DNA from 4 places in the Paenibacillus sp. J31P13 genome. Region 3 is predicted to be linked to each of the others. Evidence: riboswitches for the same ligand, from Rfam matches in the RefSeq annotation. Region 3 holds a riboswitch; each other region holds the start of a gene.
What was found. Region 3 has a riboswitch for cyclic di-AMP ahead of AC0YOD_RS27850 (C40 family peptidase). Riboswitches for the same ligand answer to the same signal wherever they lie in the genome.

Region 1 (4,537 bases), on a different contig from region 3:
CTGCAGCCGAATTTTGCCCGCAGGTTAAGATCGCTCAGTGATTTGCCATTTAAGTTTGACGGAACAGCAAGCTCAGCGATCGTATAATCTTTTGACAGCTCAATATAATCAAGCAAATTAGGCGAAACAAGCTGATGAGCAACCCGAATGCCCATATCACGCTCCGGATACACAACACGATCAACGTCGAGCTTCTCAAGTACGCGTCCATGCAATTCACTCATTGCTTTGGCTACGACCTTCTTAACACCGAGATCCTTGAGCAAAATCGCAGTCAAAATACTAGCTTGTATATCGTCACCGATTGCAACAACGCCGCAATCAAAGTTGCGCACCCCTAAAGAACGCAATGTTTCTTCATCCGTACACTCAGCAGATACGGCATGCGTCAACACATTGCTCATATCTTGAACCGCTTCCTCATCCTTATCTATACCGAGCACCTCATGTCCAAGCTGAACCAACTCGCGTCCTAAGCTCGATCCAAATCTCCCAAGACCTATTATAACGAATTGACTTTTCTTAATTGCCACTAGCCTATTCTCCTATCCAATCGTAATTTTGCCTTCAGGATGCCGATACAATTCTTTGTCTGTACGTGGACCGAGCGCATATGCGAGCGTTAATGGTCCAAGCCGTCCGGCAAACATCGTAAGTGCAATGATTATCTTACTCACCTCGGAAAGCTCTGGCGTCAAGCCGAGAGTTAACCCTACTGTCGCAAAGGCTGAGGTAGCTTCAAATAAAATATACAAAAACTTTTGACCTTCAATCATGGATAAGAGCATCGTCACCACGATAACAAGTGCAAGTGAAAGCAACGTAATGGTAAGCGCCTTAAAAATCCGATCTTTTCCTAGTCTGTAACGGAACAAGACAATATCTTCACGGCCGCGAATCATCGCGATAACCGCCCCCATCAGCACAGCAAAGGTTGTTGTCTTGATTCCACCCCCAGTAGAACCGGGAGAAGCGCCTATAAACATTAATATAATGATAAAAAATTGAGTGGCTTGACGAAGTGCCGCTAAATCAAGTGAATTGTATCCTGCCGTCCTTGGCATAACGGATTGGAAAAAGGCTGATAGGATTTTACCGCCCCAATCGAGTGAGCCTAGCGTCAAACTATTGGAAAACTCGAATATAAAAATAACGATAGTACCTGCAGCAATTAGGGTACCCGACATCGTTAGTACAACCTTACTGTGTAAGGAAAGCTTGTGATTTTTGCGCCACTCCATCAGATCGGACATAACGACAAATCCGAGTCCTCCAAAAATAACGAGCAGCATGGCAGTGATGTTCACAATGGGATCAGATACATATGCGGTAAGACTCTGATAATGACCAAATATATCAAAGCCGGCGTTGTTAAAAGCAGATATCGAATGAAATGCACCATAATAAATGGCTTTCCCAAGAGGCATATCCGCTGCAAACCGAGATGCAAATAACGCAGCGCCGACGATTTCGATGGATAACGAATAAATAATGACTCGTTGTATTAATCGAACGATTCCTTCCATGCTGGATTGATTCATCGCTTCCTGCAGCAATAACCGCTCTCTAAGTGAAATCTTTTTACGAAGAACAAGAGCAACTAAGGTGGCCATCGTCATGAATCCTAACCCGCCGAGTTGAAATAGAACCATCAATATAACCTGACCAGCCGTGGAGAAATACGTTCCCGTATCCACAACTACGAGCCCTGTCACGCATGTAGCCGATGTGGCCGTGAACAGCGCATCAATAAATGGCAGCCTGGTGCCATTCGCTGAAGCGAAGGGCATGGATAATAAACAGGCTCCCAGTAAAATAATAAGTGCGAATCCACTAACAAGGATTCGTGGAGGTGACCACGTCAGCACCTTCAAGTTCATCTTCATAATCAGCCTTCTTTTTCCTATGTCATTTGAGTAATGCAGCTATTAGCAGGCACAAAAAAAAGCACTGGAAACTCAAGTGCTTGTGCGATGAGTCCTGATCCATTTCGCCTACGAGGTTAGCTGTCGGATTCGGGCCTGGTCAGGCTGCCCTATTCAGCGGTTAGTGTAACTTCCCGCCAAAATTCACCCCATGCCGCCGCATTGGATAGTTCGACTACCCATCACATTCATTTTTTTGCGTCAGCTTTATGGTTTCCCCGTTTTCCTTCGGAAATTCGGCTTTGCTATTCTATTAGTATGACGTTAACGATTATAATCCCTAATGTAGTTTAGTACAAAGCTTGCATTACCTATAAACAGGCGATATTAGACCAAATCAGGGCAATTCGCTACCGCAGCATGCAATAAGCTTGACGGATATCGTTATTTCTCATTTTTAAGAAAAGAAACTTACTATTCCATTGGATAAATCAGGGATTAATATGATAAGGTAAGCAAATAGGAATTCTATAATATAGACAATAGAGGTGAACCGATGATTGATTCAATTAGACCGAAGGAATGGAAAAGATTCATTTGGGCAGCGATCGCTTGCTTCTTTATTTATTCAGCTGTAGATATAATCCCCATGATTAATTCCATTTCATCTGGCGAATACAACACGAAAGTTCTTGAGAAATCAGCTGCTGAGCTGCAAGCCACTGAATTTGTCCAGAAGGAAACCGGACTTCGTGTAAAATCAGCTAAAGCTGTACACCAATCAGACAAGGTGATGAACGGTTATCTCTCTAAAGAAAAGCTAGCCCAAACCTACAGTGATCGATATGATGCCAGTTTCCCTACGGATACTTTCCAAGTGGATCTCAAATTTGAGTCGAGCGGAAGCGGTTATGTTTATGTACATATGCAAAGCGGTCAAATCGTGGCCTGGAATCTGCTTGTTGGCGGTGAACAGCTGTCAGAGGCTGAAGAAAAGGAGAAAATCAAAGCCTTTCTTACACAGAAGAAATTCAACCCGGCTGATATTAAGAATGCTAAATTATATGAAAATGGTACTTGGGGCGTACAGCCAGCCGGCTTTACAATCGACAAAGCTGCATTGACCGTCGATTTAAAAGCATCAAGCGTGGATGGTCATGCCCTTATTACCACTTACAAACCAGCCTTTGTTGCACCTTCTGATTACATCAAATATGTGAAGAGCCAGGACAAACTGGCAAGCTTTCTTACCAGCTTCGGCTATTTCTTCATGAGCTTCGTTTTGTTTATTTTAGCCATTATTTACGCCGTTCTTTATCGCAAATTTACATCGTTTAAATACGGCATTATTTTGACAATCGTATACTTCATTACTTATATCATTATGAATTTAAACGTCTTGGATGGCATAAGAGCTTCACTCGGGGAAAATAACATGGCCGATCAAACCGTAGCCATCACGGCCGTATTTACGGTACTGCTTACGTTCCCAATGGCAGCGTCCATCTACATCTCTCTAGTAGCCGGTGACGGGCTTTGGAAAGCACAGGGACGTGATCTATGGCCTCGCTTTGGTCAACCGGGTTATGGCAATCATGTATGGCGCGGCATGGGCTTAGGTTATTTGTTTGCTATCATCCTGTTCGCCATTCAGGCTGTTATCTTTATTGGACTGAAACTTTCAATCGGCACTTGGGATACATCCGATGTAACGCAGTCGCCATATAATATCTCCGTATTATGGCTCATGCCGGTACTCGCCTGGGCTGCTGCTATTTCTGAGGAAGCTGTGTTCCGCTTTTTTGGTATTGGTCTATTTCGCAAATGGTTTAAGAACACCTTTGCCGCAGCGATTCTTCCAACGTTGTTCTGGGCGCTCGGTCATGTCATGTATCCGTTCTATCCATCCACGACAAGGCTGATTGAGCTTATGATTATCGGACTCATATTCAGCTATATCTTTATCCGATATGGATTGATTACAGCGATGTTCACACATGCCATATTCGACAGTGTGGCGGTTGGTATCTCGTTATTCACGATTGGCAAAGCACCTAACATTATTTCAGCTATATTCTTCATCGTATTGCCTGTAATAATCGCTTTTGTGCTTAAGCATTTCAGCATCAAAAAAGAAAAGAAGCCGTCCATTAGGACGACTCCTCCCTTAGAGCAGCAATAATTTCTCCTGCTAATTTTTCACCAATAGATAGGGGCCGAAAGTCTTCGACTGAGGCCTCTTTTATTTTTTTGATGGAACCAAAGTGCTTAAGCAGCAGCTTCCTGCGTTTCTCTCCGATACCTGGTATAGAATCAAGCTTCGAATCAACCATCGATTTCCCGCGTTGCTCGCGGTGAAACGTAATGGCAAAACGATGCACCTCATCTTGTATTCTTTGCAGCAAATAAAACTCTTGGCTGTCGCGCGGCAGCGGTACAATCTCAGCGGGGTCACCTGTCATTAGCTGCGCTGTTTTATGCTTGGCATCCTTTACAAGCCCGCACACCGGAATGAACAAGCCCAGCTCATTCTGGAGCACATCAAGGGCAGCCGATATTTGTCCTTTGCCCCCATCGACGACAATCAGATCTGGAGCGACCAGCTCATCCTTTAGTACACGCTCGTAGCGGCGCCTGATAACCTCGCGCATCGTTTCATAATCGTCTGGTCC
Region 2 (4,537 bases), on a different contig from region 3:
TTCATTTCCTCACCTCTTCTATTTAAGGAGTGTCAAGTGTTCTGCGATTGGACCAAGCACAACTGCCGGTAAGAAGGTCAGTGCCCCAATAATCAATACGGTCCCAAGCAAAATGCCCACAAATAATTTATTGTCTGTACGGAATGTACCTATCGTTTCTGGCACCCACTGCTTTGACACTAACGAGCCCGCAACACCAAGCAGAGCAATGATGGAAATATATCGGCCGAACAGCATGACTAAGCCTGTCGTAACATTCCAGAATGACGTATTATCGGCCAAGCCTTCAAATCCGGAACCATTGTTTGCAGCCGAAGATGTGTATTCATACAGCACCTGCGAGATACCATGGAATCCGCTATTCGTAATGGCTCCACTTCCGAGGTCTGTGAGGAATGCGATGGCTGTTGGCACTAAGATAATAAGCGGATGCGCCAAGATGGCGATGGCAATGAGCTTCATTTCGCGCGCCTCAATCTTTTTCCCCAAAAATTCAGGCGTACGACCGACCATCAAGCCGCATAGGAATACGCCGAGTATCGCGTACATGAGCATATTGACGAGCCCGACCCCATCACCGCCGAATACGACGTTCAGCATCATCAATGCTAACGGTACAAGTCCGCCAAGCGGCGTCAATGTATCATGCATGTTGTTAACCGATCCTGTAGTGGCTGAAGTCGTTACGGTTGTAAACAAGCTGGATTGCGCTATCCCAAACCGAACTTCCTTCCCTTCCATACTGCCCTGCGAAGCATCCATGCCAAGCGCATTCATGGCTGGATTACCTCTCATTTCCGAGGTGTATATAATGGATAGAAAGGCGATAAACAAGATCATCATCGTGCTGAAAATAACCCAGCCTTGTTTACGGTTTTTGGCGAATCTACCGAACGTATAGGTCAGAGCGGCTGGAATACACCACATCGATAATATTTCAATGACATTCGTCAGCGGAGACGGATTTTCAAAAGGATGCGCGGAGTTAACGCCGAAAAATCCCCCACCGTTCGTTCCCAAATGTTTTATCGATACAAGTGAAGCAACGGGACCAATCGCAATTTGCTGCGTCTCTCCTTCAAGCGTCGTAGCCTGAATCGTTGAATCCAGCGTTTGCGGTACTTTTAAACCAACCAATAATAAGGTAACGATGATAGCTAAAGGAATGAGCAAACGAGTGTGTGCTTTAACGAAATCACTGAAAAAGTTGCCAAGCGTCTTGCCTTTGCTAGTCAAACCTCGTATGAATGCGATAGCGACAACAATGCCGGTCGCAGCTGATGTGAACATCATCATCATAATAACGGCCATCTGCGCAAAATAAGACAAACCTGTTTCACCGCTATAATGCTGTAAATTCGTATTCGTCATAAAGCTGATCACCGTATTAAAAGAAAGCGTGGACTCCATATTGTCGATTCCATTTGGGTTGATCGGCAATACCTTCTGGCTTCTTAAAATGAGATAACTAACGGCAACCAGAACGATGTTGGTCAATATTAAGCTAAGCGTATACTTTTTCCAGTTCATTTCTGGACGGTTCTTTAAGCCGGTCAAAAAGTAAAATGCTTTCTCTATAGGTCCAAAAATTTTGTCCGTCCAATTGGCCTCATTCGAAAAAATATGATAAATATAGGTTCCCAAGGGCTTAACGATCAAACATAAGATCAGAATGACCGCTGCCATTTGAAAAATTGCCATTTTATTTCCTCCCTAGGGTTTCCAATGGAAAACCGACATCGAAATCATTTTTATCTATTTGGGTAACTCTTCATTAAAATTTCTCTGGATTAATGAGCGCGTAGACCAGATACAAAAAGATAAGACATGTAAACCCGATTACGATAATCATTGGCTTTCTCCTCCTGTGTCACCTACGACACGTCCGCACCAAGTCAGAAAACCGTAAAATAATAGAAAGGCTCCTGCCAATGCCCAAATCATAAACAGATCCATCATATTTATTCCTCCTCGACCTTCTCCTCAGCGGATTTTATTCCTTGTCATGAAGCAGATAGGAAACATCGCTGCTATTGGAATGAATGACATAACTGGCTCCTAATCCTTTATAGATGAGCCTGGAATTCATGCTGCCTGTAATGACGTAAATGGGCTTTCCCGTCCAAGACCGACATATTTGAATGTATCTGCAGCAAAGCGGCAAACTGACTTCAAATATAAAGACTTTTCCAACCGGCATTTTAGGAAGATGCCAATTGCTGCGATCGGCAGTATCCAGCGGTACAACATGTTCTACCCCAAGGTCCTTTAGCCGCGATTTTTCCGTTTCATTATTTGTAAGGGCTGCAAATGGCAAGCCCTTCATCTTAAGTGTTTTGATAAATTGCTCTCCAGCTTTATTTGGCGCTGATACTAAAATAAATTCATCATGGGATACCATGACCGCACTCCTCCATATCGTTTCAGGCAACAAAAAAGAAGCTGTAGGAAGAGAAAGCTCTCCTTCAGCTTCTTAGACGCGGGTAAATAAACCCACAGCTAATCACGGAATTGTTGCCTCTCTTGAGACGCTTACGAGGTTAGCTGACGGATTCGGGCGTAAGAGTCGCCCTACTTGACGGAAATCTACAACTTCCGTAAAGATTCACCCCTGAACTGAAAACACATTGGTCATCAATTCGTTTGGTTCCCCCGTTCACTGAAAGGATTCTATTTCTAGATCCTCTCATGTGATTCAGCGGCTATTCGCCATAACATGATTTTAGGACATAAAACACAGAGGCCGTGTCCCCTGTGGTCAATTGATCACAAGCTTCATCATCCTCTCATCTGCGACGCTTACGAGGTTAGCTGCCGGATTCGGACGGTGAGAGTCGCCCTACATGAAGGAAAATAACCATGGATTTCTCCTTCACGATTCACCCCAAATGACTTGTATTCGACTCTCACATCGAAAACTTATCATCGTTTGGTTCCCCCGCTTTCCTTGCGGAAATTAAGCGATATGAATTAACAATCATTGTAAGCAATGAATGATCTGAGTCGTATCATATGCCGATCGAAATATTTTGTAAAGAAGGACGCCGCCTCAAATTACACGCCGTTTGACACTCTGCATCTCCAAACCCATATCATTCTTCTATTTACTCCATCATACTCTCGTTTTCTCACTATTTCTAAAACAAAAAGCAAATGAAAGCATTCGGAATTATAATCATGGATTGCTTAAGCTTTGCAGGGTTGTATCCGTTTACAATGACCGAATTTGGCTAAATATGATCGAATCATCACTTAAACTACGTTTTACTTCTATAAGGCAAGGACGTATGATTGCTTGCGACAGCTAAGCTGCTTTTATGGCCTCATTATTATTAACCATAAACAAGGAGTGTGTGATCGCTATGAGCTATCCCGCTGTAACCAAATCCAACAACGATAGATTGACCCATCGGATTGGATCTATGGAGATCATTCGATATGACGATCATCAAATCGCTCTCCCTTCGGATAGCGATCATTGCTATTGCGGTCTGCTTAAAATTTCAAGTGATGGCGTACATGGATGGGGAGAGTACTCGTTACCAAGCTTGCCATGCCATTTTGACATGATTAGCTGGGCATCCGTGTTTTTACATCTAAAAGGTCTTACTTTGGAAGAGGCTATACATTATGTAGAAGAAAGTGATGAAGCGTGGGGACATACAAGGAGAGAGCTTGCGCTCTGTACATTATTAGATTTAAACCAAAGACTGCAGGACTACACGAATCATCAAGAAAGAAATGAAATGCTCTTTGCCAGCTCTATTCTTATGGATTACTCACAATCCTATTATTCTTTCTAAATCTAAGAAAGTTCTGATTCAGCAACCTTTTAACAGGGGTAACGTCTATACATAAAGTAATCCAATATCTGTTAAATGAGGTGCTTCAGAATGAAAAAGACCATTTCTTTACTGGTCATCTTAGTGTCTTTACTTGCATTAGGAAATCCTGCCTTGGTGTATGGCGCGAAAACTCAAACGATCTTGTCACTCCCACTCACGGGTATTATTGACATCGACGATAGAAGCTATAAGGATTATTTCACTGCACTGCAAAAGGACGGAACGATTTGGATCGGGAACGGTGACGAGCCCGCCATTAGAGGACCGCGAATTGCAGGAGCGGTAAGGGTAGCAGGCAATCTTGCTCTGACCTCATCCGGTGAGGTATGGAGCTGGAGTACGGACTCCCGCGAGGAGCCGAAACAACTGGTTGAATTATCAAATATACGAGATATTGCCGTTGGACCTGCAAATATGGCTCTAAATGATAAGGGACAAGTGTATGCATGGGGCAACGCTTGTTTGATTTCACTTATGAGACCTGACTTTCAGGAACGAAAAGAGGGGCAGTTATGCTTCTTAGAGAGTGAAGCAGCAGAAGAGGATATTGTTCAAGCGAACATACCTAAGCTAGCTGTAGAAAATGTAAAAGCCATTAAGGCTTCGCATCAAAGCCTTATCGTACTAAAGAAAGACGGAAAGACGCTAAATCGTTATGGCCATACCTATGTCTTTGAATTAGGAATGGTTCC
Region 3 (4,537 bases):
GATTTAAGGGATAAGGAGAGGGAAGTACAGCGCCTCTAGCCATCTATAGGCTCGTACACCATACAATGACACTCAAGAGAGCCCTTCGGAGTCTCCAGTGTATAAGTATCAGTTATATGGAAGCCGGCATGCTCATAAGCTCGGACAGCTCGTTTGTTCCACGTCGCTACCTCAAGATCAATTTCATGTTCGGGCTGGCGTCTACGAGCTTCTAAGGCTATGCACTGAGCTAAGGCTGGACCGAGGCCATGGCTGCAGAGATCAGGACGAAGCCCTAGGCCTAACCGGGTCACGCCTGCGATAGGGAAAAATTGTGCATAGCCAATCAACTCTAACTGATCACCCAGAACAGCAGCATATTGCGCAGCACGCAGGACGGAATCGCCAAACTCGGTTTCGTCTTTTTTCATTTGATCCCAGGAAGGCCAATTATAAGAATCGTAAGGAGCATCGTAGCTCCAGAGGCAAATGGCTTCAGCATGCCAAATTTCCATTGGATGTATAGTCATAGCCATCCCATCTCGTTTATAATAAGTGGAGCTTTGCGTTTGGTTCATTAGTTATTACCTCCAATGCATCATTTGCTTTGCAATGAGCAAGATGAACGATGCAGGATAATTATATCAGATTGGCACAATGGGATGTTCGTGCATAAGGAGAAACAATCGCATGAAAAAGTTATTATGGCTGGGTTGTTTAAGCTATTTGTTGATTGGTATTGCCCATGTGGTGGGCGGCGCTATTTTAGAACAGTTAATGGCACACTATGATTTGGTCTACCAAGATGGCGGACAATGGATTATGAATCAATTTCTCGGATTTCTAGTTGGCGTGCTGTTAGCCCCGTCTATTACAGCAAGAATGGGCAAAAGAGGAGCGGTGCTTCTAGCGATTGGCGTATTGACTGTTGGTGAAGCGGCTTACAGCCTGCTACTCCCTTGGGGTTATATGCTTGCCATTGCACCGTTTGCAGGTCTTGGCTTTGGTATGACAGAAGCTATCGTAGGCGCGATGATTATCGATCTAGTTAAGAATGGAAAGGCTTCTGCAATGAGCCGTTTGGAAACCTTTTTTGGCGTCGGGGCACTGCTAATTCCTATAGCTGCAGCATATCTGATTCAAAAAAACGTGTGGCAGCTATCCTTTCCGATTCTGGCGGCTATATCCGGCATAACCTTTGTTCTTTGGCTGACGACCTCTTTTGGTGAATTGGATGATCAGCTCGTCGTTCAACCGCGCTCTAGCGACGGTTCTGAGGGCTCTAAGACGGCCAATCCATCAAAGGTAGGATCTGAAGGAATATCTGTCTTCTTTGGCTATCAGCGCAAGGTATTGCCGTTTCTATTGCTCTCGGCACTATTCTTTATGATCTATGTAGGGATGGAAATGAGCTTTTCTAACTATTTGCCATCCATTTTAATTGATCGTTCCGGGGTGGGAGAAGCGAGTGCGACAGCTGTGCTCAGCTTGTTCTGGGGAATGATGGTGTTTGGTCGGTTATTTGCAGGCGTGCTTGCTGAACGTATGGGCTATTCACGTTATTTGTTTGTTGCGACTGCAGGAGCTACGGTCGTCTTGATTCTTATGGCGCTAATGGGCGAGCTCAGCTGGATGCTTCTATTTGTAGCGCTAAGCGGATTATTTTTCTCAGGTATATTCGGTATCGCGCTCGTCTATGCTAATGGACTCATACCTGGCATGACTGAGCGGACAACGAGTTTACTCGTTGCTTGCGGTGGTCTGGGCGGAGCCATTTTCCCGCGTTTAACAGGCTGGTTCATGGATCAATATAGTATTGAAACCACGATATGGTTTATAAGTGCACTTGTGGTCCTTATGCTGCTGCTGCTCGGAACGATGCTCTTATTAGGAAGAAATCAAGTGAATCACAATTTGTTATCCAGTAAATAACATAGTAAGGAAAAACCTCCACATTCGTTGTTTCAAAACGGATGTGGAGGTTTATTTATTAGTATCTAGAAATATTTTTGCGGATGAGAAGAAACAACAAAGCCGCATATCATTCCTCTTTCCTCTTAAGGAGAGAAATAATTGCGGCATTGTTGGGTGAGCTTATCTTATAGCCTAGGGGGCTAGGATCGCTCTATTTTTCGTCAGCATAATTAGAGAATGATTCAGAGTCCATAACGCGACGCGCAGTCACGTAGCTGTCCTCATAATAAGAAGAGCTAAGTTTGTCTGTTACAACACCTCGGCTAGAGGATGAGTGTGCAAACTTACCATCTCCAATGTAAATGCCAACGTGGGATACGGAGCCGTTATTGCTGCCGACCGTGTCGAAGAACACGAGATCTCCCGGTTGTAGGTCAGCTTTAGCGACCTTCGTACCTGCTTTTGCTTGGGATGAGGAAGTGCGCGGTAGGTCAATGCCCATTTTCTCGAACACATAGCTCGTAAAACCGGAGCAATCAAAACCTTTCGCCGTCGTTCCACCGCTTTTGTACGGGCTACCAATAACATTATCGATATATCCGTTCATTTTTGAGGCTGCAAAAGCGCTTCCCGTTTGAAATGCAAGCAAAAGAACAAAACCAAAAATAACTGCTGAAAACTTTTTCAATTGTGAAGCTCCTTCCAATGCCGACGAGGTTAGCTGTGGGGTTCGGTTGAAGGCTCCCTATGATTCCTCAGGCGCTGCGAAAAATCAGCGTCGAAATCAATTCACCCAGAGTGGTTCCCCCGTTTCCCCGAAGGGAATTAGGCCGTTTTTTTATTGCTCTTAACAATTATTCTTTTTTTCTCATTAATTTCCTGCCTTTACTCGTTAATTCTAATAATTCTCATGTAACCTTCTGACGATAAGGCTCGTTTAAACATCTTTCTTGCCATTAAACAATGATTAAAAGTACTTTCTAACGATATGTCATGACTCATTTTCATTAATTATGTGGATTTCATGTAAAATATGCCGATTTGTCCTTGTGCGGCTAAGTCATTTGGACTAGCTTAGAGGCTAGCAAATCGTGATCGTTATTCGGTTTTTATCGAAAAATTAAAAATATCTCATTCAAAAAAAACCTTCCAACTAGTTGGAAGGTTTTGATGTATATAGACTTCCCTTTTGAATGTAAAAGGGATTGCTATTAAGATTTTGATTGCAAATATTCATACTGAGCGGCGATGGTCCACACCCTGACCAGAGTGCGAATGAGATAATAGCCCTGATGAAGAATAAGTGCGAACAAACCTGCCCAAAGCATGGATAGACTAGATACAAGGAGACCTAGCGCTGCACCGATAGCCCACATTACGAGCGATATCGCTGCATAGGAGAGAAAGTTTCTTAGAGCGCGCCATAGGTTGCTGAAGGCGCCTGTGCCGTTTGCTGCACCAAGCTGCATAGCAAGAAAGAGAAGATGAAGCACCGTTGCCCATAGCAGCCATACTGCCGCTCCTGGCAGCACCGTCTTGATCAGCTCCGGAGTTGATCCGCTCGATAGCATGGCGTTCAATGCTCGAGGCAGCAGCCACCAGGCAGGGGCGATTGCGAGAACGGACTCTACCCAGTAGAGCAGCATAACAGGCTTCCATGCTCTGCGGATACCTTCTAGGAAGCGGGTGTTGGACTGGCTTCTGAACTGATTGAGCGAGTAGAATAACCCAGCATTAAATAAGGGTGTGAGCAGCATTCTGATGGCTAACAAACCGCCTAGTGCCCATATATAGGGCATGATCAGATCTGTTTTAAACAGTTGGAACTGAGCCTCTGTCAGAAAGAGCTGACGAGCTCCTTCGGCAGGGTAGGAGCTCGGGTAGCGCCGCAGCAGGGGTGAGACGACCGAATCGATAAAGCGGTATAAGAAAAATCCCCAGAGCAGCTGATATAGAAAGAGTAGAATGACAAAGTGAAAGTGTTTGACCGCCAGCTGCCAGCCTTGCTTCATGTGTATCTTCATTTTTTTTCGCTCCTTGAACGCGATTACTTACCAGCCCAGTGCTCCGAGAAGCCCCTCAATAAACGTCACTGTGCCTAGGTTCCAACGTACACGTGTTTTTTCTGGCAGCTGTGCTTGCATATAATTGTTAATATGCTTGTTATCGAGAACATTGTTATGCTCGGGATCAATGATAGCCCATTGAAGCGGAGAGGTATGCAATTGATTGAATTGAATATTCGATTCTTCACCATTCCATCGCTTCGTTATCTTCGTACCGTCTGTAAACTGAAGAACGACAGGGATATCGCCGTTTGTTCCACCATGCCTGCTTAAGACAACAGTCGATTCATACATTTGTGAGCCATTTTCCATGACTGGCTTGACTTGAATGGACGCTATTGAATAATCGGCCATTTGCTTGTCATATACATAATTTCTGAAGTATTCCGTCCATTTTGTTTTGGTTACCTGCTCCACAACACGCTGGAAATCGGCTGTTGAGGGATGCTTAAATTTATATTTTTGAAAATAAGTCCGCAAAATCTTCTGCATCGTTCGTGATCCAACCTCATTCTCAATGCCAATGAGTACAAGCTTCGCTCGCATATATACATTTTCAGCATATTGCGTATGACTGC
Region 4 (4,537 bases), on a different contig from region 3:
TAAAATAGAAGCAATCCCTACTGGAGGTGCTCCATGCTTGCTGCTGAAAGGCATCGAAAAATTATTGAGAAATTAGAACAGCTTGGCGCGGTTAAGGTTTCCGAGCTAAGTGAACAATTCGGAGTGACAGAAAAAACGATCCGTGAGGATTTAGAAAAGCTTGAAGAGAAAGGGCTTCTTAAACGTACGCATGGCGGGGCGGTTTCTGAAGTGAACGGTGAGGATAGCTTGTTTCCTCTACAGTTCCCCAATAGTAAACATGGGCAAGAAAAGTCAGCTATTGCTGCGCTTGCTCTTACCTGCATTGAGCCAAATGATATTATTGCACTTGATGCTGGGAGCACAACGCTAGAAATGGCGAAGCGCCTTCCAAATATACCGATAACGGTCCTAACGAATGATTTGCTAATTATTCGAGAGCTAACTGCGAAAGATCAAGTCAGACTTGTCGTGCCTGGAGGGTATCGCCATAATAATTTGCTTATCGGCGCCGAATCACAGGAGTGGATCAAACGTCTGAATGTTCACAAGTTGTTTCTATCTACGACGGGTATCCATTTGGAGTACGGTCTTACTATATTTACGGAAGAATTGACGAAGGTCAAACGGCTCTATATGGAAAATGCGAAAACGATTTATTGTCTTGCGGATCATAATAAATTCGACAAAGGCGCATTGATTACATTTGCGGGCTTGAATGAGATCCAATACATCATCACGGATGATGGCATTGAACCTGAGGTAGCAGCAAAGTATGAGGCAAACGGTCCTGTAATACTGAAAGCTGAGCTTCCGAATGGCTCAAATCGCAATAAAGGAAAGGTGTGAAAACATGAGTTTGTTCGATTTGACAGGGAAAATAGCTATCGTTACAGGCGCTGGGCGAGGTCTTGGAGCAGCTATTGCAATAGGGCTGGCACAAGCAGGCGCTGATGTAGCACTTGTTACAAATAGTACGCCTGCTGATAAAACGGCGGATCAGGTTCGTGCGTTTGGACGGAGAGCCATAACCATTCAGGCGGATATTTCCGATCGTACGAAGCTTTCATCCATCATTGACCGTACAGTTAATGAACTGGGACGAATTGATATCTTAGTAAATAATGCCGGAATTATTCGTCGCACACCTGCTGCTGAACATAGTTACGAGGATTGGCAGGATGTACTTGATGTCAATTTGAATTCTGTGTTCGTACTTTGTCAGCTTGCAGGCAAGCACATGATTCAGCAGGGCTCAGGAAAAATCATTAATGTGGCGTCCATGCTTACCTTCCAAGGCGGCATTAACGTACCTGGTTACACTTCAAGCAAGCATGCGGTTGCTGGACTAACAAAGGCGCTTGCGAGTGAGTGGGCGAGCAAAGGTCTGCAAGTGAACGCGATAGCGCCTGGCTATATGAGCACGGATAATACGGAAGCGCTTCGTGAGGATCCGGTTCGCAGCGCACAGATATTGCAGCGGATTCCAGCCGGACGCTGGGGAACGTCTGAGGACTTAATTGGTCCGGCAGTATTTTTGGCCTCTGCGGCTTCTGATTATATGAATGGTCATATTATGGCTGTTGACGGCGGCTGGCTAGTTAAGTAATGGGCATATTCAATTTTATTTAATAGGATAGGACTGTCTTGTTGCAGCTTTGGCTGCAGGAGGATAGTCCTTTCTTGTGTTCATAATCTGGAGATCAAATTAAAAAAGCCCTCCGGCATACTGAGGTTCAGGGGAACCAAAGAAACCGGAGCGGCTTTTTTGCTCGCGAAAATGTCTTAGAATAAAGAAATATAATTCACCGAGCGTTGTCGCAATACGAATTCTTCTGCATCGCGTTCAATAGGTATTTGTTCTTCTGGTCTTGTCGTTACTTGAGTGACGGCAGTAACAAACAATTCGAAAATACGTCCGTCTTGATCGGACTTGTCATACTGGAAATTTTGAAGCGGCGGAAGGGATACGTTACCAATAAATGAGATAAGGAGATCGCTGTAGCGATCTAAGTCAATGCTTTCCTCGGTATCTGCTACAAAAAGCTCGCTCCAACCATAGCCTTGATTGCTTGTTAATCGAAGACATACGCGAAAGCCTGCGGCATCAACTGCGATAGCGGGGATTACGAATAATTCAATTCTTGAGACGGATAAGGAAGGGGACTGATCGATGAAAAACGGTACATGGTTTTCAGATTGACAAAACATAAATAAACCTCTCCTTACTTCGCTTACGAGGTTAGCTGTCGGATTCGGGTTAGAGAGTATGCCCTACCAGGGTTACAAATTCCTGGATTCACCCCTTGCGAGCCGTGAATATCACGATCGCGTTGGATCCCCCGCTTTTTCATTTGAAAAATTCAGCGTGAATGTGGTTTGCCTTTAATTTTAAACGTATACGGTTTATTTGTAAACCCTACGATTAAATAAATGCATATAAATGTAAAAAGAAAAAAGCCCTAAACTGAGGAAGCTAGGGCTTTTTTACATCATTGAATAGCTGCTCAGTGGCTGGTCCAGGGGCGATCCAATCTTGCGACCATACTTGTATTTCCCGAATAATCGGCTCAAGTGCACGTCCTTTCGCCGTTAAAGAGTATTCTATACGTACAGGTATTTCGGGATAGACGTGTCGATCGACAATACCTTCACTCTCCAGATCTTTAAAACGTTCAGACAGCAGTCTGCCACTGATAGGCAATGCAGATTGAACAGCACAGAAGCGCTGAGGTCCAGACAATAATTGAAATATGATTAGGCCGGTCCAGCGTTTGCTAATGATATCCATTCCTTTTTGGAAACGGGGACAAAGGGCTGGTTGATCCATGCTTATCACCTCTCTTGATTTGAAATTAAGTATAACTCCAATAACTAATACATACAAGCAAACATGGATAATGTTAATTACTTGACTAACATTAGTTATGAAATTATAATTAGTTACAAATAGTAAGTGAAATAAGAGGAGCGATACTTATGAAACCTTTATTTCTAGCACATGGATCACCAATGCTCGCAGTCGAGCAAAATGAATATAGTCAGTTTCTTCAAAGAACAGGAGCAAGCTTAAAGCCCGAAGCGATTGTTATTTTTACTGCGCATTGGGAAACCGAGGCTGTTACGATCTCATCGAAGGATGATGAGTATGAAACCATATATGATTTTTACGGCTTTCCAGATGAGCTGTACCAAGTGAAATATCCAGCTAAAGGATCAACGAAGCTAGCAGCTGTTGTTGGTCAATTGCTTACAGCGAAAGGCATTGCGATCGCATATAATGAGGATCGGGGACTTGACCATGGCTCATGGACGCTCTTGAAGCATATGTTTCCAAAGGCTGACGTGCCTGTCGTTCAAATATCGGTCAATCCTTTCCGTTCCCCAGAGGATCAGTATGCGATCGGAGAGGCGCTTCAAAGCTTGACCGCTCAAAATATTCTGATTATCGGCAGCGGCGTAACCGTTCATAATTTGCGTGAAGTGAAGTGGGGTCAGAAAGAGCCTGAGAGCTGGGCTGTTGCGTTCGATGAGTGGCTCATTGATAAAATGAACAGCAAGGATATTCATTCCTTGTTACAATATGAAGGGCTGGCACCTCATGCCCGAAGAGCTGTACCGCGTACGGAGCACTTTGTTCCCCTATTTATTGCAATGGGCAGCGGGAACAGCGATTCTGCGCCAAAGGTCATTTATCGCAGTTATGAGTTTGGCACTTTGAGTTACTTGTCATTCGAATTTTGATATCCTATATATAAGAAGGTGAAGCAGCATGATGAAGCCCAATATTGCGGCCATTATTAAAGATAAGCTTAAATATACACAAAACGGCAATAAAGATATTTATGTGATTGGCCCTGTTAAGCTGCCGGTTGAGCTGGATGGAGAAACGAAAATATTCCATTGGTACAGCTGGCTTCAGAAGGAATCAGGCGAGAAGCAATCCGCAGAGCAGCTAGTTGAGGAGCTGAATGAGTTCCACTATGCTGATCTTCAACAATCCAGTGTTCTCGTGTATGGTGATTTCGAAAATAACGAGGATGCGCTTATTCGGATGCACAGCATCTGCCATACGGGCGATATATTTGGAAGCGCAAGATGTGATTGCGGCTTTCAATTGAAGCAATCCATGCGTTTAATTAGCGAGCATGGCACTGGCGCTCTATTTTATTTGGCAAATCATGAGGGTCGCGGAATTGGCTTGTTCAGCAAAGCAATTGCTTATTTGCTGCAAGAGGATGGTCTTGATACGGTTGATGCGAATACAGAGCTTGGTTTTGCGGATGATTCACGTGATTACGGCGATGCAATTGCGGTGTTGAAGCTGCTGCGTGCTTTGCCGGTGTCGATCATTACAAATAATCCACGTAAGGTAGATGCGCTTCGCAAATCTGGCTTAAGTGTTGCAGGCAGAGTGCCGCTTTGGGGAAATACCTCTGTTTATAATGAGAAATATATTGGTACGAAGAGAAATCGCTCGGGTCATTTTAAACAAGAATCCGATATGCAGGTAAGTATAAAATAAGGTAAGTAAAGCAAAAATAGAGATGATGGACGG

Region 1: it holds a riboswitch for cyclic di-AMP, as region 3 does, so the genes downstream of both, AC0YOD_RS20695 (TrkH family potassium uptake protein) here and AC0YOD_RS27850 (C40 family peptidase) in region 3, are expected to answer to the same signal.
Region 2: it holds a riboswitch for cyclic di-AMP, as region 3 does, so the genes downstream of both, AC0YOD_RS15930 (hypothetical protein) here and AC0YOD_RS27850 (C40 family peptidase) in region 3, are expected to answer to the same signal.
Region 4: it holds a riboswitch for cyclic di-AMP, as region 3 does, so the genes downstream of both, AC0YOD_RS18110 (hypothetical protein) here and AC0YOD_RS27850 (C40 family peptidase) in region 3, are expected to answer to the same signal.

What each region holds. Positions count from the first base shown of each region.
Region 1 is NZ_JBWDNR010000006.1:200,784-205,320, reverse strand. Features, by position in the region: gene AC0YOD_RS20700 (potassium channel family protein) at 1-527, opposite strand, end outside; gene AC0YOD_RS20695 (TrkH family potassium uptake protein) at 546-1,886, opposite strand; cyclic di-AMP (ydaO/yuaA leader) riboswitch at 1,977-2,177, opposite strand; gene AC0YOD_RS20690 (CPBP family intramembrane glutamic endopeptidase) at 2,422-4,047, shown strand; gene uvrC (excinuclease ABC subunit UvrC) at 4,016-4,537, opposite strand, start outside.
Region 2 is NZ_JBWDNR010000004.1:360,355-364,891, forward strand. Features, by position in the region: gene kdpB (potassium-transporting ATPase subunit KdpB) at 1-5, opposite strand, end outside; gene kdpA (potassium-transporting ATPase subunit KdpA) at 19-1,701, opposite strand; gene kdpF (K(+)-transporting ATPase subunit F) at 1,775-1,852, opposite strand; gene AC0YOD_RS15930 (hypothetical protein) at 1,994-2,401, opposite strand; cyclic di-AMP (ydaO/yuaA leader) riboswitch at 2,514-2,682, opposite strand; cyclic di-AMP (ydaO/yuaA leader) riboswitch at 2,782-2,973, opposite strand; gene AC0YOD_RS15935 (hypothetical protein) at 3,363-3,803, shown strand; gene AC0YOD_RS15940 (stalk domain-containing protein) at 3,894-4,537, shown strand, end outside.
Region 3 is NZ_JBWDNR010000017.1:32,341-36,877, forward strand. Features, by position in the region: gene AC0YOD_RS27835 (EAL domain-containing protein) at 1-39, shown strand, start outside; gene AC0YOD_RS27840 (GNAT family N-acetyltransferase) at 36-557, opposite strand; gene AC0YOD_RS27845 (MFS transporter) at 670-1,911, shown strand; gene AC0YOD_RS27850 (C40 family peptidase) at 2,105-2,581, opposite strand; cyclic di-AMP (ydaO/yuaA leader) riboswitch at 2,585-2,735, opposite strand; gene AC0YOD_RS27855 (hypothetical protein) at 3,105-3,917, opposite strand; gene AC0YOD_RS27860 (M1 family metallopeptidase) at 3,945-4,537, opposite strand, start outside.
Region 4 is NZ_JBWDNR010000005.1:184,058-188,594, forward strand. Features, by position in the region: gene kduI (5-dehydro-4-deoxy-D-glucuronate isomerase) at 1-8, shown strand, start outside; gene AC0YOD_RS18100 (DeoR/GlpR family DNA-binding transcription regulator) at 34-828, shown strand; gene kduD (2-dehydro-3-deoxy-D-gluconate 5-dehydrogenase KduD) at 833-1,588, shown strand; gene AC0YOD_RS18110 (hypothetical protein) at 1,765-2,190, opposite strand; cyclic di-AMP (ydaO/yuaA leader) riboswitch at 2,196-2,358, opposite strand; gene AC0YOD_RS18115 (winged helix-turn-helix transcriptional regulator) at 2,456-2,809, opposite strand; gene AC0YOD_RS18120 (DODA-type extradiol aromatic ring-opening family dioxygenase) at 2,959-3,723, shown strand; gene AC0YOD_RS18125 (GTP cyclohydrolase II) at 3,752-4,504, shown strand.